2 regions of the Marinobacter sp. EVN1 genome follow, and region 2 is predicted to be linked to the other one. Evidence: riboswitches for the same ligand, from Rfam matches in the RefSeq annotation. Region 2 holds a riboswitch; the other holds the start of a gene.
The links. A riboswitch is a leader RNA that binds a small molecule or an ion and turns the genes downstream of it on or off. The one in region 2 is predicted to bind thiamine pyrophosphate.

Region 1 (15,907 bases), on a different contig from region 2:
TAGCAGGGGTGACACTCCATGCCAACTCGCAAGCTGCCGCGCTGACCTTGGGCAATCTGGTGAATCTGCATCTCAGCGTGTTCAAACTGCGGCAGCAACCGGTTGGCCAATGCCAGCAACTGAACGCCAGCTTGGGTAAAACGCAACTGGCGCCCCTCGCGGAGCCAGACCGGCGTGCCCAGTTGCTGCTCCAGCTTGCGAATAGCATGGGACAGCGCCGACTGAGTGAGGTGTAGCTGTTCCGCCGCCGCCGTCAGTGAACCCTGGCGCTCCACGGCTCGCATAATCTCCAGATGGTGCCGCTCGACCATGGCCTCTCCGTGAATTTTTCTCATGATTTGGTGAAATAATACCATTTTTATTCATGTAAAAGCCCGCTTAACCTTGAGACCTCATTCAACGCACAAGATTCAAGGACTCGATCATGGCAACCACACATAACCTTGGCTTTCCCCGTATCGGTGGCCAGCGCGAACTGAAATTCGCGCTGGAAGACTATTGGGGCGGCCGGCAAACCGAACAGGAACTGGCCATTACGGCGGCCGATCTGCGCCGGCGCCACTGGCAGCAACAGGCCGGGCTCGATTACGTGCCGGTGGGAGATTTTTCCCTTTACGACCAGGTGCTGGATATGTCCGTCACTCTGGGAAACCTCCCGATCCGGGCCGCCGGCAAAGAAGGCTCGGAGCTGGACGCTTACTTCCGTGCCGCACGTGGCCGGGGTGCCAATGATAGCCCCTGCTGCGACACCGCCGCTGGCGAGATGACCAAGTGGTTTGACACCAACTATCACTACATCGTGCCAGAGCTGACGACTGACACTCACTTTGAACTCAATCCGGAACGACTGTTAACCCAACTGTCCGAAGCCCGGAAACAGGGACTCAACGCCAAACCCGTGATTATTGGCCCGGTGACCTATCTCTGGCTGGGCAAAACCTCGGATGCTAGTAATCGACTGGATTTGCTGGAGCGCCTGCTGCCGGTGTATTCGCAACTCCTGGAAGCTCTGGCGGATGCCGGTGCGGAATGGGTTCAGCTTGACGAACCGGCCCTGGTCACAGATCTTGATGCCAACTGGCGTTATGCCTTCAATCTGGCTTACCACCAGCTCAAAGCGAACCGCCCCAAACTGCTATTGGCCACCTATTTCGGCGAGCTTCGGGACAATCTTCAACTGGCGTGCGAATTGCCCGTTGCAGGCCTGCACATCGATGCCATCAGCGCGCCGGCCGAAGTCAGTCGCGTGGCAGACTGGCTGCCGAGTCACAAGGTGCTTTCTCTCGGTGTGGTCAACGGTCGCAACATCTGGAAATCGGATCTGAACAGCACCCTGGGCTGGTTGGAGCCCCTGAACGAAAAACTGGGCCAACGTCTGTGGCTGGCACCGTCCTGTTCGCTTCTGCATGTCCCTGTCGACCTCTCCCGGGAACAGGAGCTTGATAGCGACATCCGCAACTGGCTGGCATTTGCTGTACAGAAACTCGACGAACTGCAGATTCTCGCCAGAGCACTGAACGAGGGCCGCAGCAGTGTGCGCGCCGAGCTGGCAGACAACCAATTGGCCATCGATAGCCGCCGAAACTCCCATCGCGTGACCAATCCGGAGGTTCGAAAGGCCGTTGCTTCGGTTACACCTGAGCTTGGCAATCGCCAGAGCCCCTACCCTCAGCGAATCGCCCGCCAGCGGGAGAGACTAAATCTGCCCGCCTTCCCGACCACGACCATCGGATCTTTCCCACAAACCCGCGAGATTCGACAGGCCCGACTGCAATTCCGTAAGGGCGAGCTGAGCGAACAGGCTTACATCGAACAAATGCGAGCAGAAATTGTTCGCTGCGTGGAAGCGCAGGAAAAGCTCGGACTGGATGTTCTGGTACACGGCGAACCGGAACGTAACGACATGGTGGAATACTTTGGCGAGCAACTGGACGGCTATGCCTTCACGCGCTTCGGCTGGGTTCAGTCTTACGGCTCGCGCTGCGTGAAACCGCCAATTCTGTTTGGCGATATCCGCCGCCCCCAGGCCATGACCGTGGAATGGATCCGTTATGCCCAGTCGCTGACCGACAAACCGGTGAAAGGGATGCTGACCGGCCCGGTGACGATTCTGAACTGGTCTTTCGTACGGGATGATCAGCCTCGCAAGGATTCCTGCCTGCAACTGGCCCTGGCGATTCGCGAGGAGGTTCAGGATCTGGAAAAAGCCGGCGTGAACATCATCCAGATCGACGAAGCCGCTCTGCGCGAAGGCCTGCCACTGAGACAGTCCGACTGGGCAACATATCTGGAGTGGGCAATTAACAGCTTCCGCATCGCCGCCAACGGAGTGGATGACAGCACCCAGATCCATACCCATATGTGCTACTCGGAGTTCAACGACATCATCGAAGCCATTGCGCGGATGGATGCCGATGTCATCACCATCGAGACGTCGCGGTCAGACATGGAACTGCTGGATGCTTTCCGGAGCTTTGAATACCCCAACGACATTGGTCCGGGCGTATACGACATTCATTCGCCCAACATTCCGGACAAGGAGCACATCATCAACCTGATGACTCTGGCGGCTGAACGTATCCCCGCAGAACGGCTGTGGATTAACCCGGACTGCGGCCTGAAAACCCGGAAGTGGGAAGAAGTGACGCCGGCACTGGAAACCATGGTGGCGGCAGCACGGGAACTGAGGAACTAGGTTTTACAAGCCGCAATCTGTGGGTACGCCCAAGAAAACGCACCCGCGGATTTAGCAGTGCGGCTACCACTTATCGAGCTGCAGGCCATGCTATTTTAGGTAGCTGCCATGCTCCTCCAGATAAGATGCTGTGGCACTGGCAAAGTCGTTGGGGTCGCCATCAACCTCAGTGGCTGATACACGCATCGCCTCCACCGCATTACTTCGCTGGCTCATCATCCACATTACGACCTGGCCGCCAGGGGCCAGACCCAATACCAGCGAGCTCCGAGGCCTCATGCCGGTTGTTCCGTCCGGATATGAGTGTTCGGCTGGCTTACGCATCCTGTCCTGCAGGCTTTCCGGGACACGAATCAACGAGAAATAGAATTTTTGCTCTGCAAATGAAAACCAATGAAGGGCGATCAGACTGGGGAAGGGAGACATTTCGCCACCGCCAACTCGGCGGGGACCGAATTCCCCAATCCAGCAACAAGAAACTGAACCAACAGGGAACCACCAGCTCCTTGCACCAGGTTTTTCCAATTGCAGATGCACCACCCACATCTCATATTCCTCAGGTGCTGAGACACCAACGTATAGAGGGGGCTCATCTTTCATCCATGTGGAGCAGCCAGCAATAGCAAAGCCGAGAGCGAGAATTAGTGCAGCCCCTAGCAATCTGCACATCACTGAATTCCTCAATTGTTGGGATGAATGGTTCGCTTTCCAGACTCTGCCGACGCATTTGGGCTAAAGTGTCGCCCGAGACGAAAAGTCGCTACAAGGCCGTTCATCATTGTTCAAAGGGCATCATAGTTCGCCGAGTAGTGAATAAACCGATCACGAATATGGGCTTGCTGATCGTCGCTCAACGAAGGGCTGTCGGAACCGGCGATAACCTGATCAAGGATTGTTTCTTCACCCGTACTCGCAGCCCGATGGGGCATGTTCCACTTATGCACTGACAAGTTAGAGATTCAGCCAGACATTAGACCAGTCTATGGAAGCGGCACACCGAATCTACCACTTATCGAGCTGCAGGCCATGTTCTTCCAGGTAATCGCCATGCTCTTCCAGATAAGAGGCTGTGGCACTGGCAAAATCGTCGGGGTCACCCTCAACCTCAGTAGCAGATACACGCATCACCTCCACCGCGTTACTTCGCTGGCTCATCATCCACATTACGACCTGGCCGCCGGGGGCCAGGCCCAATACCAGCGAGCTCCGAGGCCTCATGCCGGTTGTTCCGTCCGGATATGAGTGTGCGGCTGGCTTACGCATCCTGTCCTGCAGGCCTTCCGGGACACGAATCAACGAGAAATAGAATTTTTGCTCTGCAAATGAAAACCAATGAAGGGCGATCAGACTGGGGAAGGGATTCATCTCCCCACCTGAGCCCACTGGGCCGCCAGCACCACTCCAACAACAACCTATCTGCCCACCGAGGGGTGCTCGCCAACTCCGTACGCCCGGCTTCTCAAGATGTGCATTTATCAACCACATATCATAACGGTCTGGTGCTGCACCACGGATACTCCACTGCTGATTTTCCTCTATGGAAGAGGCACACCCGGCGAGCGCGAGACTGAATACAATGGCGATTATTCTCATCCATGGTTCCATGATTTAAACCTCTCGACGATTCGGATAGATTGTGCGTTGGCCAGATGCCTCTGGAGCATTGGGACTAAAATTTCGTCCGAAGCGCAATGTTGCTGTCGCCCCAAACAGTCCGGTTTTGAGCGGGTTATAGTGGGCAGAATAGTGAGTATACCGTTGCCGGATCAAATCCCGTTGATCAGGTGCTAGGGAGACCTTCTCAGCACCGGCAGCAATTTGCTCTAACATATCTTCCGCAATAGGCAGCAGCTCCCTTGGCACTCGTGTTTCTTCGCTGCTATCGAGATCGAGAAATGGCGCCCCAGCCTTCAACGCGAGCCCATGCATTATTTGCAAGGGAACTCTGGAGTACCCTCCAAGTATCTGTCGAACCATCCGCAGGGCAAGCTCAACTCGACCGTCAGGCGCTGGATGAGAAGATATTTCCTTATAGACGCTGATTTCTGCCGGGCCATCGTCTTTCAGACTTCGAGGTGAAGGAGCATGCTCGTCCGATTTTGACACGGGCAGACTGTAACGCCCCACCCATCCTTCAGACCGTTTATTCGCCATCAATGCCTCAAGGCTGTCCCACTCCATAGTTTGTTCCGGCCATCGGTTCCGCTCAGATGGAATCAAGTGGAAGGGACTGATTAGCACATCTTCACGCTGACTATCTGGATATCCACCACCGATGTCCGAGTGCGCGCCAGGCAAACTGATTTCCCTGAAGTTTGCAGGCAAGGCTCCGTCTTTATCTCTCAGACTATTTAAAGCAAAGTTTTCTCGGTATTCATCTGCAGCCACCAGATGCACCGCTTGTTGAACATGCGATGGGTCCAGGTAAACATTCACTGGAGCATTTCGTTCGTTATCAGGCCGAAAATCCAATGCCGCAGGATTAATAACTGCTGCGACAGTATCGAACAAACCAACAAAGCGTATAGAAATACTTTCTGGCCAAGCTAGGCGCTCTTTTATAAACGCTCGGCCGAGCGCACCTCCAGCTCCACGAGTTATCTCATACGCCATATGCCGCGCGGCGGCAGCACCACGACTAAATCCAAACAAATCAAAAGTGACTGATGTGATAGTGCTGCCCAGTTCTCTTGATCCGATCTGCAACGCGATTTCTTTGCATGCCCGCTCAGTCTGACTAACGATTCCCGTCTCGCCCATACCCGAGACGGATCCCACCAATGAATCAGCCTGCCCCGTTTTGGTCCCTATCCCTGGCGTGTAGACCCAAAACCTGTGATGACTTCCGTTGTGGCGAGCTTTCACGGAAGTTCCGTATAAATCTCGTAGTTTCGCCACATTACTCGGCGCATTGCCATAACTCCCACCCATTGCCAGAGACAATCGATACTCGCACTCCTCCAGGGACATATCGCCGCGCTCAAAGGCCTCAACGCACTCGGTTGCCGCGCGCTCCTCCAGTTCCCTGGAGTTTTCAGCATTGTTGAGGGTGCCATCAGTGAAGATGCCGATTTCGAGATGGATTTCCGGAGGTGCTTCGGTGGAGGAAGATTCGGTCGTCTTGGTCAGTACAGAGACAGGCAAAACGTTATTCGAGAATGAGCTGGGTGAGCCGCCGGATTGAACGTCTTGCCGCGAAGCCTGTTCGCGCTGTTTAAGGCGATACTCCATCGCGAAATAGCCTGAAGGCAGGCTTCCCACGCCCATACTGCCCTGAACTCGCAAATCTCCCGGGGTAATACCGTGCTGATTCAGAGCTTTTACTCCGGCGATGATTTCGGGATCGACTCCGGCCTCTGTCACTTGCCAAAGGCTCTCGCCGCTCTCACCCTCACGCCAACGCACGACGGGTGAGGATGGTTCGCCATCAATACTTTCAAAAACCAGAAAAAGTCGCCCATCCCGTATTTCTCGAAGGACATTTTCAATATGGGTATTGCGCTGTTCCTTGAACGCCCGCGCTCCCAGACCGTAAGTTACCGGCCGTCCAAGCAGGCGTTCAAGGTTCAGGTTAGGGTCGTTCTGAATAAAACTGCGGGCTTTTTCCAAGGCAAAGAAGGGCGATTCCAGCCCTGGCAGATCTGCAGCCTGCAGATCCTGAGGTTGTATGATTTTCATTGTGTGTCATCCGTTGACGGGTGCTGATCATCCCTGCGAAATCCCCTTCACAGGATTGTCATAATATCAAAGTCGTCAACGCAAACCGTGAACTGCCTTCAGCCAGGCCCGAATCAGTACCCGGTACTCTTCTCATCCAGGTCAAACTCGAAACTGTCCGCTCGGCGGACTTCCGTCTTGAAGCATCCCGAGGGGTCAAGTTCCAGCCAGCGATAGCCGGGGGCCAAAGGCTCCACGGCAAAGTCGCTGGATCCTGTGGCAAACTGGATGCAAGTGGAGGGTGTAGCCAGCAGGCAAGCACCGTTGCGCTGCTGTTCAAGCTCTTGATGGATATGACCCCATAGCACCACACGAACCTGCGGATGCCGGTCAATCACCTGCCAGAAGGCATCCCGGTTTTTCAGGCCGATCTTTTCCATCCAGTCAGAGCCGATATCAACCGGGTGATGATGCAGGCAGACCATAGCAGGCAGCTCTGGCCTTTCGGACAAAGCCCTGTCAAGAAAACTCAATTCATCGGCCGAGAGCTCACCAAACACTTTGCCGTGTACCGAGGAATCGAGCATGACAAACTGCCAGCCGCCCTGGATCCATTGTTTCTGATCAGAGCCGGACTCCGCCGCAATCGAAGACAGCAGCGCGGAATCGTCGTGATTACCGGCAATCCAGAGCGAGGGGCAATCAAAGGCCTGCAGTTGTTCACCGAAATACCGGTACGCCTCCGGCGATGCATCCTGGGTGAGATCTCCGGTGGCGAGAATCAGGTCGGGCTGGCCATGATTGCGAAGCACTTCGTCAATCACCGCCGCCAGGCTGTCACGGGTGTTGACCCCCAGCAAAGCGCCGCCCGCAGACGCCATCAGGTGCGGATCGGTAAGCTGCAACACGTTGAGTGGGCGCGCCGTTGTGGGTTTGCTCATGCCAGGCCTGTTCTTTTTTCTGCAAGCAGTTGATTATACAGACAAGTGTACGATGGCTGAGTTCAGATTGATTGCTCGCGAATGGAAGATGGATCACATTCTGACCAGCGACACCCTAAATTTTGCAGTTTTTGACAACCCTGCCACAGGTCCGACAACCGGCTTTATAGACTTTCGACGAACTGAGAAACCGTTCAGAGATGACTTTCAATCGATGCCTTCGCCCGCCGACCAGGCTGCGTGTTCCATCGGCAGGTGCCCGAAGCGCAGGCAGTAGTCCAGCCAGTCGGCCAGGAAACCATTCACCTGAACCTTTTCGTCCGGGTGGTGCATAAACCGGTTCGGATAGTCATTCACTGGCGCAATCTGTCGCTGCCGGTAGCAGCTGATCACTTCGGCCATCAGGGCGTCGTGGTATACGCGAACGGTCATACGGGGGTTATTCAGCCACCGACCACTATTGTGAACTTGTTCCAGCAACAGGGTTTCGGTGAATCTGGCCGTCTGCAGCACTTCAATCCGTACTCGGCCCAGGTACTGATTCTCCCGGTGCAGTTCGAACTCGCATACGGGCTTGCCGTCAGCCTCAAGCTGGCGCAGCTTGTGCAGGCGCTGATAATTGCCGTCGCACAGCGCTCCCAACTGGCGCAGATCCGGCACATACTGCTTGGGCCGTTTTACCCACTCCGTCATGCTTGCCACTCCCGCCGCAATCGCTCCCTGTTCAGTTGCAGCCACTGGATGGCAATAATCGCGGCGGCGTTATTGATGCGGCCATCGGCAATCATGGCAAAACACTCATCAGCCGAAACCACGTGGCTGAGAATGTCCTCGTGCTCATGCTCCATACCGAAAACACCCCCGGCCCCGACGGTGCTGATCTGACCGCAATACAGGTGAATCATTTCCGTGGTACCGCCTGGGGACACCAGGTAATCGCAGATCTTATCCAGGCGACTGAAACTGAGCCCCGCCTCTTCCTGACCTTCTCGCTGGGCCACCTCTTCCGGGCTCTCGCCATCCTCATTCATGCCCGCAACAAGCTCCAACAGCCAGGGAGACTGATTACGGCCGAGCGCCCCCAAACGAAACTGCTCCAGAAGCACAACCTCGTCGCGCCCCGGATCATATGGCAGCACGCAGGTGGCATCACCGCGGATGAACAGTTCCCGGGTAAATACGGGCATGTCGCGGCCATCGAAGCGCGGATGCGTCAGCCAGAGTTTGTCCATGCGGAAGAAACCCTGGAACACGGTTTCGCGTTTTTCGACTTTGACGTCGCTGGCGTTGAACTGGAATGGTTTTGGCATTACTGCTTCCGGTTGCGCATTCGGCCTTGAACGATAGCCGGAGCCACGGCGGGGTGCAAGTTAACACCCCGCCAGGCTCGGATTCACGCTATGATGGAAGCATGTAGCGGCGGGTCAGACCTTGTCGTAGATCTTGCTGCCTGATTCCACGAACTCCCGCGATTTCGCCTGCATACCGGCATCAATCGCCGATACTTCGTCGATACCTTGCTCTGCCGCGTAATCCCGGACCTCCTGGGAGATTTTCATGGAACAGAACTTGGGGCCGCACATGGAGCAGAAATGCGCCACTTTGGCCGATTCCTTGGGCAGGGTTTCGTCGTGGTAGGCGCGGGCCGTATCCGGATCCAGCCCCAGGTTGAACTGGTCTTCCCAGCGGAACTCGAATCGTGCTTTGGAAAGCGCATTATCACGAATCTGGGCACCCGGGTGCCCCTTTGCGAGATCTGCAGCATGGGCGGCAATCTTGTAGGTGATGATGCCGGTTTTCACGTCGTCCTTGTTGGGCAGTCCAAGGTGTTCCTTGGGCGTGACATAGCAAAGCATGGCACAACCGTACCAACCGATCATGGCGGCCCCAATGCCAGAGGTGATGTGATCATAGCCCGGGGCAATATCGGTGATCAGAGGCCCGAGCGTATAGAACGGCGCTTCGTCACAGCATTCCAGCTGTTTGTCCATGTTCTCCTTGATCAACTGCATCGGCACATGGCCGGGGCCTTCGATCATGCACTGGACGTCGTGCTTCCAGGCAATTTTGGTGAGTTCTCCGAGGGTTTCCAGTTCACCAAACTGGGCAGCATCATTGGCATCGGCAATAGAGCCCGGGCGCAAGCCATCACCAAGACTGAAGGAGACATCATAGGCCTTCATGATTTCGCAGATGTCTTCAAAGTGCTCGTACAGGAAGCTTTCCTTGTGGTGAGCCAGGCACCACTTGGCCATGATGGAGCCACCTCGGGACACGATGCCGGTGGTGCGTTTGGCGGTCAGTGGTACGTGGTGCAGGCGTACGCCGGCATGGATGGTGAAGTAATCCACGCCCTGCTCCGCCTGTTCAATCAAGGTGTCGCGGAAGATTTCCCAGGTCAGGTCTTCGGCCACGCCGCCGACTTTTTCCAGGGCCTGGTAGATGGGCACGGTGCCGATGGGAACCGGGGAGTTGCGAATGATCCATTCCCGGGTTTCGTGAATGTTCTTGCCGGTGGACAGATCCATGATGGTATCCGCTCCCCAGCGAATGCCCCAGGTAAGCTTTTCCACTTCCTCTTCAATGGAGGAGGTCACTGCCGAGTTGCCGATGTTGCCGTTGATCTTCACCAGGAAGTTGCGGCCGATGATCATCGGTTCGATTTCCGGGTGGTTGATATTGGCTGGAATGATGGCGCGGCCACGGGCCACTTCGTCGCGGACGAACTCCGGGGTAATTTCTTTCGGCAGGTTGGCGCCGAATGACTGGCCGGGGTGCTGCTCGGCCAGCAATCCATTTTCTCGGGCTTCCTCCAGCTTCATGTTCTCCCGGATGGCAATGTATTCCATTTCCGGCGTGACAATGCCCTGCCGGGCGTAATGCATCTGGGACACATTGTTACCGGGTTTGGCTCGCAGGGGTTTGCGCTCATCCATAAACCGGAGCGGATCCAGAGTCGGATCTTTCATACGCCGGCGGGTAAACTCAGAGGTATACCCTTCCAGTTGTTCGACATCGCCGCGTTCGGCAATCCATGCAGCGCGCACCGGCGGCAGCCCCTTGCGCAGATCGATGCTGGCTTCCGGGTCTGAATAGGGCCCGGAGGTGTCGTACACCACCACTGGCGGATTCTTTTCCCCGCCCATTTCGGTGGGGGTGTCACCCACAGTAATTTCCCGCATAGGCACGCGCAGATCGGCTCGGCTACCCTGCACGTATATTTTTCGTGAGCTTGGTAATGGTTTGATTGCTGCGGAGTCTACTTGTGCGGAATCGCTCAGGTAGGATGGGATGTCCGTCATCGTCTGCTCCCGTTTTGCTCAGGTGGTCGGGTCGCGTATGACGGAGTATGCCGAAGATATTCCGAAACCTACTTCTGGCATGATTCGTGCGGTCTTAATCCCTACGCCGGTATTATCCGGATCAGGTCGCGGGTTCTGCGTTGCAATCTCAGCCGATCACCGGTTTAAGGCGATTCAGCACCCCGTCAAGACGCGATAAATAATCTGTTTTGCTCACAAAATGAGTGAGCTTTTCAAGTGTAGAGACGGGAACGATTATTGTCCATAATGGGCCACCAATACCTTTGGGTCACAGTCGGGGTAAACCCGCGCTCTGTACGTTGACCTGCCGATACCTGTGTCCAGATCACGGATGCCCGGAGATAGTTTTCAGGAGCAATAATGAAGAAACGTTTACTTCCAGGTTTGATCACCCTGCTGGCCGCCCAGCCCGCTTTCTCTCTGGATCTTGTGGAGGCTTATGAGCAGGCACTGTCATACGACTCCGGCATCGCCTCTGCGCTGGCACAGTTTCAGGCCCAGCAAGCGGCCAGCGATGTGAGCAAGAGCACCCTGTTACCACAGGTTGGTGCGTTTGCCGAGGCCAACCACACAGATTTCGACGCTGAGAACGGCCCGGGAGACAGCTACAAGTCATTCAACTACGGAGTTCAACTGTCGCAACCGGTTTTCCGCGCCGACAACTGGTTCCGTTACGATGCCAGCCAGTTCCAGACCGAAGCAGCCCAAGCCCAGTACAACCTGGCCCAGCAACAACTGATTCTGGATGTTGCAACCGCCTATTTTAATGTCCTGCGCGCTCAGGATACCGTTGCAACAGCCCGCGCGACTGAAGCGGCCATCCAGCGCCAGTACGAACAGGCTCAGGAACGTTTCGATGTCGGCCTGATCGCGATCACCGAAGTGTACGAGGCCCGCGCCAGCTATGACGACAGCAAGAGCCAGCGCATCGCCGCAGAAAACCAGCTGAATGTCGCCCGCGAGCAGCTGGCGCGACTGACCGGCGAATATGCAGAAGATCTGGAAAACCTGCGCGAGAATTTCCCGCTCGGTCGCCCGGAGCCCATGAATCCGAATGCCTGGGAAACGACCGCCCTGAACCAGAACTGGTCTATCCAGGCCGCTCTATCGCAATTAAATGCCAGCGAAGCCAATCTGAAGGTGGCCAAATCCGGCCATTTGCCAACCCTGGATCTGGTGGCCTCCTACGGCGAGTCCGAGCTGAACGGTGCCCAAAACACGCAGCAGGAAGGCACCCAAGGCGTTATTGGTCTTGAGCTGAATGTGCCCTTGTACATGGGTGGCGGCACCCAAGCCGGCGTGCGCCAGCAACGCTCTCTGGTCACCGCCGCAGAGCAGGACCTGAACACCGTCCGGCGTGATGTACAGGTAAACACCCGCAGCCTGTTCCTCACGGTGAACAACAACGTGGAAACGGCATCGGCACTGGAGCAGACCATCATCTCACGCCGAAGCGCCCTGGATGCCACCCGGGCCGGTTATGACGTTGGCACCCGCAACATCGTGGAAGTGCTGGATGCGGAGCGGGCTTACTACGTTGCCCTGAGGGATTACGCCAATTCGCGGTATGACTACGTGATCAACACCCTGCAACTGAAACAGGCCGCTGGCACCCTGAGCCCCCAGGATCTGGTGGATCTGAACAACTGGCTGAGTGAAGGTGCCCGCGGCATAGAAGCCATGGCAGAAGAAGACCGGACACTGGACGATCCCACCCAGTAATCCTTGCAAAGGCTGGCCCCGGGGAGCTCACCTGAGATGCCCGGGGCTAAAGACGCTCAATAATCCCTTCGACTACCTTATCAAGGGCACCGCGGTTTTTCTGAACGACGCTCAAGGCGCGCTCTCCGTATGCCCGGCATTCTTCTCTGTCAGCCATCAGCTTGCTGATCGCCCTGGCCAGGGCTTCTGCCCCGTCTACCACCTGAACACCGCTGTCCCCCAGCAAGTGCTCATATATGGTTTCAAAGTTGAACACATAAGGACCTGAAAAAACCGGTATACCCCAGGCTGCCGGCTCCAGCGGATTATGCCCCCCCCGTTCAATCAATGAACCTCCGACAAAGGCGATATCGCTGGCACCGTAGAGCATCATCAGCTCGCCCATGGTGTCACCCAGGTAAACCTGGGCCCGGGCAGGGTCATCACTGCGGGAGCGTCGGGCAACCGAGAATCCCTCCCTCTCCGCCAGCTCAGCAACGGAGTCAAAGCGATCCGGATGCCTTGGCACAATGATCAGCAGCGCATCAGGATGATGCTGAAGTATTCCCCGATGAGCATCGAGCAACTGCTGGTCTTCTCCGGAATGCGTGCTGCCGGCAATCCAGACCGGGCGAACCCCCAGTTCCACACGCAGAGCGCGAGACGACGCACGCACCTCATCAGGTATGTCGACATCAAACTTAACACTGCCCGTGACTTCAACGTGGGAGGCGGCAACACCAATGCGCCGAAACCGGTCGGCATCCCGGTCGGCCTGCGCAGCAACCCAGGAAATACTTTTCATGATGGGCGCAGCCAGCCCTTTAACCCGCTCGTAACCCCGGGCGGAACGCTCGGATAATCGCGCGTTTATCAGGAATACCGGAACCCTCCGTCGACGGCACTGGCGGATCATATTGGGCCAGATTTCTGTTTCGAGAATAACGAGAATCCTGGGATTGATGCGATCCAGAAAACGACGGATGGCGCCAGGTGTATCGTATGGGGCATACGCATAGGTTACCCTGTCACCGAACATCTTGCGGGCCTGGGCCAACCCGGTATCGGTCATGGCCGTCATCAGGATGGTGGCGCCCAGATTTCTGGCAAGCAGGCGCCGAACCAGGGGCCCAGCGGCAATGGTTTCACCGACCGATACCGCGTGCACCCAGATAACCGGGCCAGAGATTTCGGGCACCCAACCCAGGCGATGCTGCCAGTCCCGCCGCAGCGCCGGCGCTTTTCGCCCTTGCCACCACAGCCGGATGAGTATGAACGGCAGCGCAAGGCGAATCAGCTGGGAATAGATAAACTGGAACACGCAGGACTCCCGGCAAAACAGTGCGTTATCATAGGGCCAATTTTTATTTGGACGGGCATCTTGCCCCCCGGAAAACCGTTTGTCGATGCAGGATTCACGATTTTGAAGAAGAAGTACCGCAAACTACCGCGAAACACAGACTATTCAGCCTACCGCCATCCTCGGTGGTGGCCAACCTGGCTTGGCATAGCGGCGATGTGGCTGGTGGCCCAGCTGCCCCTGCGCCTGCAATGGTGGCTGGGCAAGATTACTGGCCTGCTGGCCTGGCGGCTGGCGAAAAGCCGGCGTCATATTACCGAAGTGAACATTCGCCTGTGTTTTCCGGAGCTGAACCAGCAGCAACAGGCCGCGCTGGTTCGTAATGCGTTTATTGCCAATGGGATTGGCTTGCTGGAACTTTGTGTGGCCTGGTTCCGCGATCCGTCAAAACTCAAAAAGATAACCAAGGTTCACGGCCTGGAGCATTTCGAGAAGGCGCTTGAAGATGGACATGGCGTATTGTTACTGGGAGGCCACTACAGCACGCTGGACCTGGGTGGCAGCCTGGTCACACAGTTCATCGAAGCAGATGTCATGCAGCGGGATCATAACAACCCGTTGATGAACGCGGTCATGACGAGAGCACGTGAACGTCGCTATGGCACCGTGCTGGGCGCCAGAGACCTGCGGGGCCTGTTTCGCAGCCTGAAGAAAAACCGGGCGGTCTGGTACGCCACAGATCAGGATTACGGCCGAAAAGACATCGTTTTCGCGCCCTTCTTCGGGATTCCAACCGGCACTATTACTGCCACCTCCCGCATAGCTGAACGCAGTAAGTGCAACGTCGTCCCCTTCAGTCATTTCCGCCGGGAAGATGGCCCGGGCTACGATATCTATTTCCACCCTGCCCTGGAGAACTTTCCAAGCGGGGATGATCTCGAGGATGCCACCAGAATCAACGCCATTATCGAGCAGGAAATCCGCAAGGCACCCGACCAGTATCTCTGGATGCATCGGCGCTTCAAGACCCGCCCGGATCAGAACGACCCGGGATTCTACAAACGCCGGTAACGAAGAATTCAGGCAACGCGGAGGCCGGCAGTGCATGCCGGAACACCATGGCCAAACCCGACCCCAGAACGCAGGATGCATCCACACCCGTGGTGTGGCTTCTCACCGACAACAAGCCGGGCCACCGGAATCAGCTGAAGGGGCTTGGCAATCGGCTTCGTGTCCTGGCGGGAGCCAGCACGTACTGGGTTGAGGCCTCACGTATAAAGGTACCGCTGTGGCGGGCATTGCTGGCTTCTCCGCCCCAAATGGATGCGTCACTGCCTCGCCCCGATCTTGTCATCGCGGCGGGGTCTGGCACGCATCGCCTGCTGCTTTCACTGCGAAAACTTCGTGGAACACGAACACTGGTCGTTATGAAGCCAGCGTTCCCACTATCTCTGGTCAGCGGCGCCCTGATTCCGGCCCATGATCGCGTGCAGTCAGGTCCGCGGATTCTGTTAACCGAGGGCGTTCTGAATACCATCACACCCCTGGCCAGAATCACCGAGAAACGGGAAGCGCTGCTACTCATTGGCGGGCCATCTCCGCATTTCGACTGGGACGACGATGTTGTCCTCGGCCAGATATCCCACCTGATTGGTCAGTACCCCGACTGGCGCTGGACCATCAGCACCTCCCGAAGAACACCAGAGCCCATGCAGGAACGCCTTAACGAAATGGCCGAACTGCGGATTACCGTTGTTCACCCTGAGCAGACCCATGAGGACTGGCTGAGCCACCAACTTTCTGCCTCACGGGCGGTCTGGGTGACCCCGGACAGCATGTCCATGGTCTGTGAAGCGGCAACCTCCGGCGTGCCAACAGGACTTTTCGAGCTACCGGCCAGATCCGGCAGCCGGGTTGTGGAAGGTGTGGAGCGATTGATACAAGGCGGGTATGTTGCCCAGTGGACGGACCACGCCAGCGTAATGGCAGGCCGGGCCGATCATGACCGATCTCTCTGGGAAGCCAACCGTGCAGCCCGGTGGGTACTTGAGAGCGGGTTACTGCCAAAGGCCCACAGAACCAATCCACGCCTGCAGAAGGGGGCCCAACCTTGAGAATTCTCCAGGCACTTCCGGCGCTGTACAGCGGCGGCGTTGAAAGAGGCACCGTCGAGTTCGCAGCCGACCTCGTCAAACGCGGCCACGAGTCCTTTGTCGTCTCCAAGGGCGGCCCCATGGCGGAGCAATTACGAGGACAGGGTTCAACGCATATCTTCATGCCAATTCACCGG
Region 2 (15,907 bases):
CCAGGAACGCCACGACCGGGTTAACGGTTGCGACCTCCGCCGACGGCTGGTTCATGGCTTCAGCAACCGCCTGTATCAGGGCACGCTGTTCATCCGGCAATTCGGCTCGTTCCAGAGCGCTGATCAGAGCGTCGCTGCCCAGTAATTTCACCATCAACGAGGCGCCGGCGGTGTCCAGTCGGCCCAGGCCGGAAAAATCCGGGTTACAGCCGGCTGCGCGAGGTTTCAGGGCAGTTGTTTGCCGATTCAGGGCCGAATAGTGGGGTAGTATCCAGTCGCCGGAGAACGTCAGCGTATGACCACCGAGTTCGGCGTTACCGGGAGTGTGGGCGCCAAGTGGCTGAGAGAGGCCTGGTTCATTTGCCACGGAGTCACGGAGTCCCTGTTTGAGTTCTCTGAAAGCTTAAAGATTCCAGTGGCTATCTGCCAGTATTCTGCGTTCTTCTTCATCGTGACTGGCCAGTAGCATGGTGATGCCCCGGGCTTTCTCTTCCAGCAGCATGGCGTACAGGATCTTCCGGGTCTCGGTGTCCAGGCCCGTCATGGGTTCATCCAGCAGCAGCAATGGTTGGCGCCGCAGGATGGCACGCAGCAGGGCAACGCGCTGGCGCTGGCCACCGGAAAGCTCGCCAGGCATTCTGGGGCCAAAACCCGCCAATCCGGTGCGTTCCAGTCCGGCTTCAATGGCTTGGCGTTGGCTTTCATCCAACTTGAGGCCGGGGTGAATGCCAAGGCCAATATTGGTAAAGACATCCAGATGTTCGAACAGGTTGTGTTCCTGGAAAACGCTGGTGACCGGGCGTTGCCAGGGCTTTAGCGCATGAATTGGCTTGCCCATCCAGAGAATACGGCCTTCGTCTGGAGGGAGAAAACCTGCAATCAGACTGAGCAGTGTTGATTTGCCGGAACCGCTGGGGCCCTGGATGGCCAGACATTCGCCGGCAGGCACGGCAAAATTAAAGCGCCAGAGATGGCCATCAGGGCCATACTCGAAGGCCAGATCTTTGATCTCAAGCATGTTCAGGTTCCGGCAGTGGTTGGCTTGCAGCGGAAGTTGTTCTGGACTTAATGCCGGGAACACGGGAGAGCGACACAAAAATCAGTACCAGTAGCCCCAACAGCCAGAGTCCGGTACCTGCGGCTTCCGCTAATCGGTAACTACCCAGTTGCTGGTAAAGCAAAACCGGGAGGGTAGGTTTGCCCGGGCTGCCGAACAGGGCGATAACCCCAAAGTCACCCAGAGATAACGCAACACCATACGCCAGGGCTAGAGCAACTGGGCGGCGCAGATGCGGCCAATACAGCCATCGCCATCGATACCAGCCCAGGATGCCCAGTTGGTCTGCCTGTTGGAGTGATCCGGCATCCAGGCTTGCGAGAGGTCCGCGCAGTATCTGTAGTACAAACGGCACGGCCATCAGCCCGTTGATCAGCGCCACCAGGAACCAGCCCTGCATGGTATTTCCCAATTGCGGCCTTAACAGAATAAAAAGCCCGGTTCCCAGTACCAGAGGTGGGACGATCAAGGGGAGATAGCCGGTGACAGCCGGCACTATGGCCAGCCAGCGCCGACGAGCCCGGTTGGCGGCTGCCAGAGTTAGCAATGCAACGAGCACCGAGCCGAGCCCGGCTGGAATCGCAATTAACAGGCTGCGGGCGGTGGCTGGCAAGAGCTGCTGGTAAGAAGAAGGAGCATCCGCCATTGGCCATAACGCCGGCAAACCGCGCAGGATGATGGCCAGCAGTGGCGAGACCAGAAAGGCCGTGAAAATCAGCAACAGCAGACCCGCTGAAAACCCTTGCCAGGGCCGTGCAAACAGGGGGGCCGGGCGTGATAACCGGCGGTTTGGCAGTACAGCGGTGTCCAGACGCTTCCGGAAAACCAGCCACCAGAGGCTGCCGCAAATAGCTAACTGAAGAATGGCAAACAGTGCGGCACGGGCGAAATCGAATTCGAAGCGCAGGGCCTGGTAGATGGCGACTTCCAGGGTGGTTGTTCCTGGCCCTCCGCCCAGCGTCATGATGATGGCAAAACTGGTGAAGCAGAGCGTGAACACCAGTGCCGCCACGCCGGGCAGTACCGGTTTGATGGCGGGCCAGTGCACCGCACGCCATAGCCACCAGCCTCCGAGCCCAAGTTGAGAGGCGGTTCGCATTCGCGGCGCGGGTATGGAATCCAGCGCCTGCAACAGGATTCGGGCCGCCAATGGCGCATTGAAGAACGCGTGGGCGAGCAGAATGCCGCTCAGCCCATAAAGATTCCACCCATTTCCAGGAAGCCAGATATTAAGTAGGCCGGTGAACCAGCCCTGCCGACCAAACACCGCGATGATGCCGGAGACTGCCACGATGGTGGGTAATACCAGACTCAACTCCATCAGCCGGAGAATCAATTTGCGACCGGGAAAGCCTGTGTAGCGGGCGAGGGCAGTCGCCACCGGGAGCGCCAGCGCCAGGCTTAACAGGACAGATAAAAAGGCCTGCCAAAGGGTAAAGCGGACCACATTCTGGAAATAGGAGCTTTCCAGCGTACTCCCCATGTCCAGCTCGCCGGCCTCCTGAAGGATGCTCCCAAGGCCGAGTGCCACCAGCAGCAACAGCCCGGTGCCGAGTAAAAGGCCGGGCCAGAGTTGCCAGCCAGGATGGCTGAAGGGGGCGGCTCTCGCGTGTGTTGGCATCACTTCAGTCGGTCAGTGCATCAAGCCAGTCGTTCACCAACTGTCGGCGAATGGTGGCAACTTTCGCGGGGTCTATATACAGGGCTTCGGATGGTGTAATCAGCTTGTCGAAAACGTCTGGCAATTCATCGCCAAGATCAACCGCCGGATACATCACATTCTTCAGTGGAATATGACGCTGGAAGTCCGCGGTCAGCATGAAGTCCAGAAACTCTCTGGCAAGTGTCTTGTTATCGGAGCTTTCCACCAGGGCGGCGACTTCTACCTGCAGGTAATGCCCTTCATTGAAACGGGCCGCCTGATAACGGTCAGTTTTGTCGATAGCCATGTGATAGGCAGGCGAGGTGCTGTAAGAGAGGATCATGGGCGCTTCGCCATTCATGAATAGCGAGAAATAACCGTCACTCCAGCTCTGAGTGGTGGCGAGAATCTTGTTGCTGAGCTGCTGCCACTTTGCTGGCGCCTCATCACCATAGACGGTATGCATCCAGAGCAACAGGCCGAGCCCCGGTGTGCTGGTGCGCGGATCCTGAATAATGATCTTGAGATCGTCTGGCGCTTTCACCAGTTCCTCGAGGCTTGAGGGCGGTTCTTGCAGCTGCTCGGTATCGTAGACAAAGGCAAAATATCCCCAGTCATAGGGCACGAAAGTGTCGTCGTCCCAGTTAACGGGCAGTGCCAGGCGTTCCAGTGATTGGCCGTGGCGGCCAAGAAGACCGGTTTGACGTGCGGTCTCCATGGTGCCGGTATCCAGCCCCAGAACCACATCTGCCGGGGTGGAGCTTCCTTCCAGCCGGAGCCTTTGCAGAATATCGCCGCCACTGTCCAGCACGGTGTAATTCAGGGAACAGCCGCATTGGGCTTCAAACGCCTCTTTAACAGCGGGCCCCGGGCCCCACTCGGCGGCAAAGGATGGATGGGTATACACATTCAGAACGGCCGGTTCTTCGGCAGCGGCCATCGCAGGCAGCGACACGGCGAGAAGCGCAGGAATCAAGCGTGAAAACATACAGCGGCACCTTGTTCAGTAGCGGGGGTGCCATGCCGCGAACACCACCAAAGGTGGTGACTCAATCCCTACGCCGGTATTAACCGGGTCAGGTTCCGCGGGTATGGTCTCAGCCCTTCCAGGCACCCCGTTGAGTTAGGCCAATGTTACCACGCCCGAGCCACACCCCGGAATTCGTATGTTTGATTACCGCTTGTTTATTTTTTGTACGGCGATGACGGGTGTCTCATTTTTTATTGGTAGAATGGGGCATTTTTTGTTCTACGGATTTAAACAGCTTCGAGTTGAGAGGTAAGCTTGATGCCCAAGCATCACAAACTACGAAAGATTTCCGCCCTGTTTGCGGGCGCGCTTTTTTCCCTTGGGTTATCGGCGGCAGGCCACGCCCAATCCGGTAATGATGATATGTTTGGCCGCCTGGCCTCCGCAGCACCCAAGTTGAGCCCACAGGTTCTCGAAGCCGCATTGAAAGCAACTCGTTGTGCCATCAGCAATGGCACGGCCATGCCAGAGAGGCTGGCGGTGATCGACTTCTCTTTGCCGTCTTCCAAAGAAAGGCTGTGGTTGTTTGATCTCAATGAAGGCGAGTTGATTCTTCGTGATCTGGTGGCCCACGGTAAAAACTCCGGTAATGCCGAGGCAACCGCTTTCTCCAATATCGAGGGCAGTTACCAATCCAGCATCGGCTTGTTCAAAGCTGCTGAATCCTATCGGGGTTCCCACGGCTATTCGTTGCGCCTTGACGGACTGGAGCCGGGCTTCAATGACCTGGCTCGCCAGCGGGCAATTGTCATCCATGGTGCCGACTACGTTCAGGACAGCTGGGTCACAAAATACGGCAGAATCGGCCGCAGTCATGGCTGCCCGGCGGTAGACAACCAGATCATCAAAACCGTGGTGGACGAACTCAAGGGCGGGCAACTGGTATTCAAGTACTATCCCGATCAGGAATGGCTCCAGGCATCCAGTTATCTGAACTGCGATTCCGCCGGGCAGCTGGCGGGTGCACGTAACGTAACAGCGCAGGCCGGGGATCGATCCTGAATCGTTGCTGGCTAAACTTTGTTCAGATTGTCAGTAAAAACAGAAAGTTGAAAAAAAGGTGTTGACGGCGAAGGCGGAATCCGTAGAATACGCAGCCGTTGATGAGGCAATGCTTCCGAAACATTAGAGCGGGAATAGCTCAGTTGGTAGAGCACAACCTTGCCAAGGTTGGGGTCGCGAGTTCGAATCTCGTTTCCCGCTCCAATTTCTCCAAGTCTCTCAATGCCTCCTGAGAGCAAAAGCCAGAATCCAGGCTTCCCCGGCGCGGTGGCAGAGTGGTTATGCAGCGGACTGCAACTCCGTGTACGCCGGTTCGATTCCGACCCGCGCCTCCATTTTTACTCCCTTATATCAAAGTCTTGTGATCTTGGGCAGTAGTCCTCGGCTGATACTGAAGGCTCATGTCTTCGGGCATATTCATGAGGGCTATGGTGAGTACCTGCAGGGCGAAACCCGTCTCATTAATGCCAGTACCTGCAACGAGCGTTGTATGCCTGAGAGTACTCCGGTGGTGTTAGACCTATCCCTTCAAAAGGGCTGACCTCAAGGACGCCAGGCTATGTTTGTTGCTCATTAACTGCGTGAAGCCAGGGGCTTCATAAATGCCTCTGCCGCTTTCGCCGGCATTGGTTTGGCGTAAAGAAAGCCCTGGGCGAAATCGCATCCGAGATCCCGTATCAGCTTTGCCTGTTGCTCGGTCTCTACACCTTCTACAAGAATGCTCAAGCCGAGACTCTGGCCGACCGTAACCATGGCTTTCATGATGGCCATGTCGCTTTCGTTTTCCATGGCATAGTGAAGAAAGCTTCGATCGATCTTGATGCTGCATACCGGGAGCTTCCGAAGATAAACCAGGGAAGAGTATCCGGTGCCGAAGTCGTCAATGGATATATGGAGCCCGGCAGCCTTGAGGCGCTCCAGTTGCCTGGTTTGGTCTTCTTCGCTCCCAAACACCTCGTTTTCCGTGAGTTCTACCCCGAGTTGCTCAGGTTTCAAACCATAGTGTTTGATGGTTTCCAGGATCTGGTCAGCCAGGTGTGGATTGGTCAGTTGGCGACCGGACAGATTGACGTCAATGCGCACGCCCGCGAACTCAGTTCGCTGCCAGGCATTGAGCTGCTTGCATGCGGCATCGATGACCCAGTCACCGATACGGTTTATAAGCCCCGATTTTTCGGCAACAGGGATGAACGTCGCCGGCGAGACAAGGCTTGATGCCTTGTCGAAACACCGCAACAGCGCCTCGCAGGAGGTGGTCCCGCCAGTTCTCAGATCTATCTGTGGCTGGTAGTAAAGTTCCAATCCGCCATTCGTCAGGGCTTGTCGGAGCAGGGCCGTAATCTGTTGGTATTTGACGAGCCGGTCGTTGATATCAGAGGTGTAGAAGCAGACCGTATTCTTTCCGATCTCCTTGGCGCGGTACATGGCCGCGTCTGCGTTGCCCATGAGTTCCGCGGCGGTGCCGCCATTGTGTGGGTACAGGCTGACGCCAAAACTCGCCGATACCTGATAGCAATCACCGTGAAGCTGCACCTTGCTTTCGAGTGCCTTGACCAGCCGTTGAAGTAATTCATGGATGCCCTCTGGGCCATGAAAATCGAACAGCAACAGAACGAATTCGTCGCCTCCGAAACGGCAGAGCAGATCGCTGTGTCGTAATTCCTGCTTTAAGGTGTCAGCAACCGATTTGAGGAGGGTGTCGCCCTGATAGTGGCCGAGCGTATCGTTAATCAGTTTGAAGTTGTCCAGATCCATGAAGATCACCGCAACTTCCCGATTGCAACGATCTGCCTCGGCCAGCCGGCTTTCAAGTTCAGACTCCATCAGGCGTCGGTTGGGTAACCCGGTAAGATCATCAAAGCTGGCGCGGCGAACCAGTTCTGCCTTGGCTTGCGTTTGTTCTTCCAGGCTGATGTCGATACAGAACATTTCGCACTCGCCGGTATCCTGCTTGATCATGACATGACTCGAGTAAACGGGAACCTGGTGGCCATCCTTGTGTTTCAGTGCCAGTTCTTCTGCGGGAATGCTGATGTTGTGATCGAGCCAGTTGGTGTGGGCCTCAATAACGGCTTCGCGCATGGCTTCCGGAATAATCAGGTCCTCCAGCCGTTTTCCCTGAGCCTCATTTCTGGAGTACCCGTATAGTCTTGTGCTGGCTTCATTCCAGTAGATGACCCTCCGATTCCGGTCGTAGCCCTGAACGGCAACCATCGGCAGGCTCTCAATCAACTCATGGAACTTTTGTTCACTTTGCTCCGATTGTGACGATGACGACGATCTGTCCTTCTTCTTATCCATGACGGACGAGACTCCTCCCGGTTGGGTGAGAACGCATCTATGCGCTTTCCAGTCGTTCACAACAAGAATAGGAAGCCATTCCTCCGTTTGCGAGCCTGATGGGATATTCCTTGTTAGAATACGCCGGCATTTCCAACGTTTGGACGCTCAGTGAACACCACTCCCTTTGAATCCCTCGCCTGTCCGCTCGACGGCAATCCGCTGCAGCGGGAAGACAAAGTCTGGCGCTGTCCACAGGGCCATAGCTTCGATATTGCCCGCCAGGGCTACGTAAATTTGCTGCCAGTTCAGAAAAAGCGCTCGAAAGAACCCGGTGACAGCAAAGCCATGGTGGCCGCGCGCCAGCGCTTTCTGGAGGTGGGATACTATCGCCCGATTGCGGATGCCGTGTCGGCGGCAATCCTGAACGACGCTGCCACGGGCAGCGAACTCAGTTGCCTGGATGCCGGCTGTGGTGAGGGCTATTATTTGCGCCAACTAGCGTCCCAGGAGGGCGAAATCTCACTATCGTTGCTCGGACTGGACATTTCCAAGTGGGCGGTGCTGGCGGCGGCGCGCATGGAAAAACGCGCAGGTTGGGTGGTTGGCAGCAATGCCAATCTGCCGGTGTTACCAGCTTCAGTCGACCATGTGCTTTGCCTTTTCGGGTTTCCGGTGTATCCGGAGTTTGCGCGGGTTTTAAGGCCAGGTGGGCGACTGGTACAGGTAGACGCCGGGCAGGATCATCTGAGGGAATTGCGGGAGATTGTCTATCCGGAAGTTCGCGCAGACTCCCGTAAAGTGGCTCCGGTACCGGAGGGATTTCGGCGAATCGGCACTCAGGACTTACGCTTTACAGTGCATCTCGAAGGCGCCGAGCCCATTGCCGATTTATTGGCAATGACTCCACACCTCTACCGGGCGAGTGCGGAAGGCAGGGCACGGGCTGCGGCGCTGAAAACGTTATCGGTAACTGTGGATGTCTGCCTGCAAACGTTTGAGCGTTATAATCCTGCCGGCTGATCAGCGCTTTCCATCCCCCAGCGGGTGCCTCTCGCCTTGAGCCGGTAAAATTCCTTGATGATGCCGGCCATGGCCTCAGGGCAGTACTCCCGAAGGCCGCCCAGTACCAGCCGCTTGGCAACCTCGCCTACGGTTTTGCCGGAAGACTGCAGGTTGTATTCAAGCGTTACGTTGCCGCGTTTACCCGCAACTTCCAGATCCGCGTTGTTCAGTTCGAGGTCTGGGTGAGGATTCTCCAGCTGTGTGAGAGCCAGGCTCATGCTCTCATACATCACCATTGGCCGGTCGGGATTGAACATCACCCCGTGTGATTCCATCAAGGGCTTGAGCGTGTGCGGAAAGTTTTTCCCGGACGCCGCAACATAGCACCGACTGAACTCTTCAATCACTTTTTCATCCCGGGTTACCGCGCCTTTACGGGTAACTTCCAGGTAGACCTTACCGGCTTCGTCGACAACTTGGATGGCTTCGCCATTGTCGCTTTCGCGGAACTCAAGAGGAACCTCGGCACCAAGCAGGTTACGGAACTTGAAGGTCATATTTTCTGAGAGCCCGAAACGGGACACCACAATGGTGAACAGCAGGTCGCCGGGCACGCAAAAACGACGGGCGTCCGGATCGTGGATCGGATTGAAGTCCCCGGCGATCTCTTTGGCAAAGTAGCTGGCCTGGGGTGCGGAAATCACAATACGTCCGTCCTGGACGGAATAGAACTGTTCAGAAAACATGGTGGGCCTTTTCTGGTTTGCTGAGCCTCGAGGGCCTGGGGAGTGAATTCACCCGAGCGGGCATTATAGGCCTTAGCGTGGCTCAAGGTGAGCCCGACCATGGTACTAATAAGGATGAATACGGACTAACACGGAAATTCAGGCAACAAAAAAGGCAGCCGAAGCTGCCTTTTTGATCGTACTGGGCTGTTATTTACAGACCAACTACGTTTTCCGCCTGAGGACCTTTCTGGCCCTGAGTCACGGTGAATTCAACCTGCTGGCCTTCTGCCAGAGTCTTGAAGCCGCCGCCCTGAATGGCGCTGTAGTGAACGAAAACGTCCGGGCCGCCTTCACGAGTGATAAAGCCGAAGCCTTTGGATTCGTTGAAGAACTTAACAGTACCGGTAACAGTAGACATATTTTACTATCCTGAATTCAATCATTTAATGTGCTGCCTGGTCTCGTTGTGAGGGCAGGTCAGCGGTGTGCGGAAACATAAAAACTGGCGTGATCAAAAACAGGACGAACACTACTTATAACAACAGGGATGCGTCTTATTGATGAATGCTTTGCTAAATCTTTCCAACGACGGCCACTGTACTCCTGTCTCGATGGTTTGCATAGCTATTTTTTCTAGGCAGATACCCTGATCACCGGAAACCACTCAAACCAACTCGCTCGAATCCTGCAGTTTGCGCGTTAACCGGGACATCAGCTCCCCACCGTGACGCCAGAAGTGCCAGTAAAGAGGAACTTCCAGGCCGCTGCCCGGGGAGATACTAACCAGTCGATTTGCCTCGATATGCTCCCGGGCCTGAATTTCTGGAATCATTCCATAACCCATGCCGGTCAGCGCAAGCTTTACGAAGCCCTCGGATGAAGGGCACAGGTGGTGCGGAAATTTGCCCTGATAGCCCACCTGGGCCAGGAACCGATGCTGGAGTTGATCGTTGGGCCCAAACACAATGGCGGGCGCGGATTGCAGGCTCGCGTTGTTCAGCCCGTCCGGAAAAAAGCGGCGGCTATAGTCCGGTGTGGCCAATGGCTGATACGTCATCACTCCCAGCGGTATGCACCGGGCGCCGGCAACCGGCTGAGGGCTGCTGCAAAGGCAGGCGGCTACATCGCCCTCGCGCATGCGCCGCAATCCGACGTCCTGGTCTTCTACCACCATGTCCAGAAGTATTCCCTCTTCGGTACAGAAGTCGCCGACGGCAGAGGCCCACCAGGTTGCGAGGCTGTCCGCATTGAGCGCGACGCGGAATCGAGTGGCTGGTTCGGCCAGGGAGGGAATGGAACTGGTCAGGTCGCGTTCCAGCAGGCGCACCTGATGAACATGATTGAGTAATCTCTGGCCTGCGGGCGTTGCTCTTGGGTTTTGGCTTCGCACCAGCACAGGCTGGCCAAGCCTGACTTCAAGTGTACGAATTCGCTGAGAAATGGCGGACTGGCTGATGCCCAGCATGTCGCCGGCTTTGTCAAAACCGCCGGCGTCGACCACGGCCGCAAGGGCTTCCAGCAATTTGTAGTCAAGCATAAGAAAAACTTATCAGGTATTAACAGGATGAATTTCAAGTATAGCGGTAACGGGGTAGGCTTTCGCCATTAATCATAAGGAGTGCCGTGGTGTTTGAGAGTTATCTGACAGGCCTGGTTGTGTGTGGCGGCATCATCGTGGCTATTGGTGCCCAGAATGCCTACGTTCTCAGTCAGGCCATTCGTCGCGAACACCATTGGTGGTCGGCCGGTTTGTGTATGACCTCGGATATCCTGCTGTTCACTCTGGGCATGTTTGGTGTGAGTGCGGCACTGATGGCCATGCCCGAGGCGCTGGACGTGCTCAGATGGCTGGGCGTTGGGTTCCTCGGTTTGCTGGCAGGACAGGCGTTCTATCGGGTTCTGAAGGGGAGGGCGTCACTGGCGGCAGGGGAAGCTCGGCGCAGCACCGTCAAAGGCGTGATCCTGACAACCTTGGCTGTCACCTTGCTGAATCCCCAGGTTTACCTGGATACGTTACTGTTAATTCCAGCAGTGGGAGCCCAGCAATCGGATCCGGCCACGTTTGTGGCGGGTGCCAGCAGCGCGTCGGTGCTCTGGTTCGGCGCGCTGGCCTGGGCCGGTTCCCGGCTGGCGCCCTGGTTGGCCAGGCCTGCGGCGTGGCGTGTGATTGACGGTGTTATCGGCCTGATGATGGCTGCGATTGCTATTCAGCTCGCTGCAGGAGGGCTGTAATATATCCTCTTTGCGCCTGAGATCGTTCGTGTAAAGGTTTCGCAAAACCCTGGTCCCCGGCTTCTTTTTCCCGTATCAGTTCTCTATGGTTCGGTCTGATTTGAACTCGTGGAGATATCTGAATGGCCTCTGCTACCCGTGCCGGGCATCGCTGGCTGAAGTGGGTTGGATTTCTGGTTGTACTGTGCGCTTTGGCTTTCGCTGCCTATTGGTATGCCCGCAACGGTAACGGCAATGAGCCGGCGTTGAATACCGTGGCGGTGAGCCGAGGGGACATCCAGAATCTGGTTTCGGCCACCGGCGTGCTTGAACCGAGTAATTATGTGGATGTGGGTGCACAGGTTTCCGGTCAGCTGGAGCTGATTCACGTAAGAGTGGGCCAACCCGTTAGCACTGGCGATCTGCTGGCGGAAATCGACCCTACCGTGTATGTGGCGAAAGTGGATGCCACCCGCGCCCTGCTGAAGAACCAGCAGGCCCAGTTAGCCGATCGCAAGGCCCAGCTGCGGCTGGCGGAGATCCAGTTCCAGCGCCAGCAGAACCTCTCGCGCGAAGACGCGACCACACGGGAATCCCTGCAGACTGCCGAAGCATCGTTAGCGTCCGCCCGGGCGCAGTTGGCCATGCTTGAAGCCCAGATTGAACAGACCTCCTCTACACTGCGGGCCGAAGAAGCCAATCTGGGTTATGCACGAATCTATGCGCCGATGGACGGGGCCGTGGTGTCCATTGAAGCCCGCCAGGGACAAACCCTGAACGCCAGTCAGACCGCGCCGTTGCTTATGCGCATTGCCAACCTGAGCACCATGCGGGTGCGTGCCCAGGTGTCCGAGGCCGACGTGGGCAAGCTGCAACCGGGCATGCGGGTGTACTTCACCACACTCGGCGATGCCGAGCATAAGCTCTACGGAGAGTTGCAGTACATTGAGCCAACTCCCGAAGTAACCAACAACGTGGTGCTCTACAACGCCCTGTTTACGGTCGATAACCAGGAGGGACGGTTGCTGCCCCAGATGACCGCCCAGGTGTTCTTTATTCAGGACGAAGCGCTGGACGTATTGCGGGTGCCAGTCAGTGCGGTGGCGAGAAACCAGGTCAAGGTCCTGGATGCAAAGGGGCAGCCACAGATTCGGGACATCGAAACCGGCATCAGCAACCGGGTATACGTGGAGGTGCGGTCCGGGGTGAGCGAGGGCGATCAGGTGGTGCTCGCAAACCGTGATCCACGGGCCGCTCAGGGTGAGGGCAGATCTGCCTTTCGGGGTATGCTGAGATGAGCCCCCGGCCGTTGATTGAGCTTCAAGGCATTACCCGATCCTTTGGTGAGGGTGAACTGGCGGTTCCGGTACTCAAGGGCATTGACCTGAAGATCTGGCCCGGTGAGTTTGTGGCCATTATGGGGCCATCGGGCTCCGGCAAGTCTACCCTGATGAACATCCTTGGCTGTCTGGATCAGCCAAGCGCTGGCCAGTACCGATTCAATGGCAGGGACGTATCCGCCCTGGACCGGGACGAACTGGCACTGCTTCGGCGTGACGCCTTTGGTTTTGTATTCCAGAGTTACAACCTGCTGCCCGGGATGACTGCCCGTGAGAATGTGGAGATCCCCGCCATTTACGCCGGAATGGCGCCGGCCGAGCGGCACGCAAGGGCAGAACGGTTACTCACCGGGCTTGGGCTGGGCGAGCGTCTGTCGCACAGGCCGGCACAGTTGTCGGGTGGTCAGCAACAGCGAGTGTCTATTGCTCGGGCCCTGATGAACGGCGGCCAGTTGATCTTCGCAGACGAACCGACCGGTGCTCTGGACAGCAAGAGCAGCCAGGAGGTGATCCGGCTGTTAACCGATCTTTCTGAGCAGGGCCACACCATTATCCTGATCACCCACGACCCCGATGTGGCAACCGTGGCTCGTCGGCAAATTCGCATTGCCGATGGTGAGATTGTTGAGGACACCGGCGCAGAAGTACCCTCGGTCCCGATGCCAGCAACCGACCAGAATGGCCGTCGCCGTTCCCGCCTTGGCGACTGGCAGGAAGCGCTGAAAAGCGCGGTGCGTTCCCTGCACAGTAACCTGTTTCGGACGGCGTTGACCCTGCTTGGCATCGTAATCGGGGTTGCCTCAGTGATCACCATGCTGGCGATCGGGGAGGGGGCCCGAAAGGATGTGGTCGACCGAATCAGCACCATGGGCAGTGATCTGCTGCTGGTGCGCCCCGGTGGGCCCGATCAGCGGGGTGGGCGCTGGAGCGTGACCACGCTGGTACCATCTGACTTCAAAGCAATCAATGAGATAGAGGGTGTTCTTGCAGCAATACCTGAACTGACTGGCGGCCAGACGCTGCGCTATTCCAACCGGGATCACTCGGCCGAGATCAATGCCACCTCCTTCCGCTTCCCGGTTGCCCGCCAGTGGCCTGTCGTTGAAGGCACCTTCTTCAGCGCCGAGGATGAAGCCAGCTATGCAGCTGTGGCGGTACTCGGCAAAACCACCGCCAACGCCCTGTTTCCCGACGAAAGCTCCCTCGGCAAACACCTGATGGTTAACAACGTGCTGTTTCAGGTGATCGGGGTTATGGATGAAAAGGGCGCGTCGCCCATGGGGCAGGATCAGGACGATGTGGTGTTTGTTCCCTACACCACGGGTAGCCTGCGCATCTTCGGGCAGACGCACCTGCGCAACATCACCGTGGCTGTGGCCGATATCGATCGTATGGATGAGATCGAAGCCCTCATCCACGACACTCTGATGGCCCGACACGGTATTGAGGACTTCACCATCCGCAACATGGCCTCACTGATTGAAACCATTTCGGAAACCCAGAATACGCTCACCTGGCTGCTGGGTTCCATTGCGGCTATTTCCCTGCTTGTGGGTGGCATCGGGGTGATGAATATCATGTTGGTAAGTGTCACCGAGCGTACTCGTGAGATTGGTATTCGCATGGCCACCGGTGCCCGGGCGTGGAATATCCTGCAGCAATTTCTGACTGAGGCCTGGCTGGTATCTGCCATTGGCGGGTTGATTGGCGTTGTCATCGGAATTGCCGCAACCCAGGTTATCGGCTCCCTGGGAACACCCATACATATGACGCTGCTACCCATGGCTCTGGCCTTCGGTTGCGCTTTCGCCACTGGCCTGCTGTTCGGGTTTCTGCCCGCCCGCAAGGCCGCCCATCTGGACCCGGTTCATGCCCTGGCCTCGGAGTAATGTTATGAGCGTTCGCCATATTGCACTGTTGTCGGTGTTGTTGACTGGGTGCGCGAGCTTTCAGCCGCAACCTATTGAGCAGCCGTTGAATCCGCCAGCCCAATGGCACACCGGGACTGACTCCAGCGAAGCTGTCAGCGACCGCTGGTGGAATACCTTCGATGATGAAGAGCTGAACCGTTTGGTAGACCGGGCACTCTTGAATAATCCGGACCTGGCAGCCACCGCACAGGCAGTGATTCAGGCAGACTTGCAGTTGCGCAATGCCGGAGCTGCCTTGTTGCCGTCTCTGGGTACCTCTGGAAGTACGGGAAAGCAGGCAAGCGAGGTCTCCGGTCAGGACCGTGTCACCAGTGGTTCGACCAGCCTGGGGCTGTCGTTTGACTACGAGCTGGATCTCTGGGGGCGCTTGTCTACCGCGGAAGCCGGGGCTCTTGCCGATTTCCAGGCTACAGGGTATGACTACGATACCGCGCGAATGACGCTGGTGGCCTCGGTAGCCACCACCTGGTTTGAGTGGCAGGAGTTGCAGCAGCGCGTGGATATTGCGCGCCGGAATCTGGAACTGGGGGAAAAGACACTGGCCCTGGTCGAGGCCCGGTATCGCAACGGTGTGGCCGATCGTTCGGAACTGTCCCGCCAGCAAACCTCGGTTCTGAACCTGAAGAATGCGGTGCCGCCACTGGAGTATCAGGCCCGGCAACGGTTAGCGGCCTTGCGGCTACTGACCGGGGATTATCCGTTTACGGAAGAGATTCCGGAGGCTGGGCTACTGGGGCTTCAAGTGCCGGAGATTAACCCGGAAACCCCGGCCAGCCTGGTGACCCGAAGACCCGACCTGGCGGCAGAGGAAGCGCGTCTGATGGCCGCCAGTGCTGACGTCGAGCAGGCCAGGGCGGCCTTGATGCCATCGGTGTCGCTCAGTGGCGCGGTTCGCCTCTCTACCAATAGCTTTGTAAGCCTGGCGGACCCACTGCAAACCGCCAATGGCCTGATTGCCCTCAGCCAGACTCTGTTTGATGGAGGCCAGCGTCGCAACAATGTTGCCATTTCGGAATCCCGGCGGGTGGCGTTGTTGGAGAATTACCGTGCCAGCCTGCTCTCGGCATTCCAGGAAGTCGGGGATGCACTCGACAGAGAAGCGCTGTACCTGGACCAGGAGCAGCGGTTACAGAGTATTTTGACTCAGGCGGAAGAGACTTTGCGGTTGACCGAAGTGCGTTACCGGGAAGGGGCAGATGACTTGCTCACCTTGCTGGAAAGCCAGCGAACCGTGTTTGACGCCCGCCAGCAGCTGAGCCGGGTGCGGTTGAATCGGCTGATTGCAGCGGTGGATCTGTACAAGGCGCTGGGAGGCGGCTGGCAGGCCGATCATCAGGAGAGAGAAACGGCAGAAGCTACGGCGCCGGCTGAGGCAGTTCCCCTTCGATCAGAAACTGGTTCAGGCTGAATTCGTAAACCTGTTTGCTGCCATCCGGTTCCGACAGGCTCATGGACACCTGGTTGGGCGACGTCACGGCAATCAGTTTTTGATAACTTCTGGGTGCGGCGTCCCGGAACACGCTGGCATTAAACAAGGCCACATTGACGCCCTCAACGCCGTTGTCCGAATGGAATGGAAGCTCATAGAGGCCTGCCTGCAGAGCGCGGGCTGAGAGAAACTGGAAGGCGCCGACTTGCAGGCTACGCATGTCGGTACCCATGGCCTGGCTTTCCCGGTAGC

Region 1: another riboswitch for thiamine pyrophosphate. It lies ahead of thiC (phosphomethylpyrimidine synthase ThiC); the one in region 2 lies ahead of thiB (thiamine ABC transporter substrate binding subunit).

The regions. Positions count from the first base shown of each region.
Region 1 is NZ_AXCB01000001.1:73,167-89,073, reverse strand. Features, by position in the region: gene Q674_RS21525 (LysR family transcriptional regulator) at 1-311, opposite strand, end outside; gene metE (5-methyltetrahydropteroyltriglutamate--homocysteine S-methyltransferase) at 425-2,695, shown strand; gene Q674_RS21515 (DUF2931 family protein) at 2,786-3,364, opposite strand; gene Q674_RS0120430 (DUF2931 family protein) at 3,698-4,288, opposite strand; gene Q674_RS21510 (T6SS phospholipase effector Tle1-like catalytic domain-containing protein) at 4,304-6,373, opposite strand; gene cpdA (3',5'-cyclic-AMP phosphodiesterase) at 6,487-7,293, opposite strand; gene Q674_RS21500 (DUF1249 domain-containing protein) at 7,501-7,986, opposite strand; gene Q674_RS21495 (NUDIX domain-containing protein) at 7,983-8,603, opposite strand; gene thiC (phosphomethylpyrimidine synthase ThiC) at 8,718-10,595, opposite strand; TPP riboswitch at 10,677-10,790, opposite strand; gene Q674_RS21485 (TolC family outer membrane protein) at 10,977-12,338, shown strand; gene waaA (lipid IV(A) 3-deoxy-D-manno-octulosonic acid transferase) at 12,385-13,638, opposite strand; gene lpxL (LpxL/LpxP family Kdo(2)-lipid IV(A) lauroyl/palmitoleoyl acyltransferase) at 13,741-14,688, shown strand; gene Q674_RS21470 (mitochondrial fission ELM1 family protein) at 14,736-15,731, shown strand; gene Q674_RS21465 (glycosyltransferase family 4 protein) at 15,728-15,907, shown strand, end outside.
Region 2 is NZ_AXCB01000012.1:222,782-238,688, forward strand. Features, by position in the region: gene Q674_RS26100 (MlaE family ABC transporter permease) at 1-367, opposite strand, end outside; gene Q674_RS26105 (ATP-binding cassette domain-containing protein) at 404-1,018, opposite strand; gene thiP (thiamine/thiamine pyrophosphate ABC transporter permease) at 1,011-2,678, opposite strand; gene thiB (thiamine ABC transporter substrate binding subunit) at 2,683-3,687, opposite strand; TPP riboswitch at 3,736-3,827, opposite strand; gene Q674_RS26120 (murein L,D-transpeptidase catalytic domain family protein) at 3,988-4,731, shown strand; tRNA gene Q674_RS26125 (tRNA-Gly) at 4,860-4,935, shown strand; tRNA gene Q674_RS26130 (tRNA-Cys) at 4,993-5,066, shown strand; gene Q674_RS26135 (putative bifunctional diguanylate cyclase/phosphodiesterase) at 5,305-7,032, opposite strand; gene Q674_RS26140 (putative RNA methyltransferase) at 7,183-8,034, shown strand; gene Q674_RS26145 (DUF3581 family protein) at 8,016-8,762, opposite strand; gene Q674_RS26150 (cold-shock protein) at 8,956-9,162, opposite strand; gene Q674_RS26155 (LysR family transcriptional regulator ArgP) at 9,409-10,281, opposite strand; gene Q674_RS26160 (LysE/ArgO family amino acid transporter) at 10,371-10,976, shown strand; gene Q674_RS26165 (efflux RND transporter periplasmic adaptor subunit) at 11,099-12,253, shown strand; gene Q674_RS26170 (MacB family efflux pump subunit) at 12,250-14,184, shown strand; gene Q674_RS26175 (efflux transporter outer membrane subunit) at 14,189-15,634, shown strand; gene Q674_RS26180 (RES family NAD+ phosphorylase) at 15,582-15,907, opposite strand, start outside.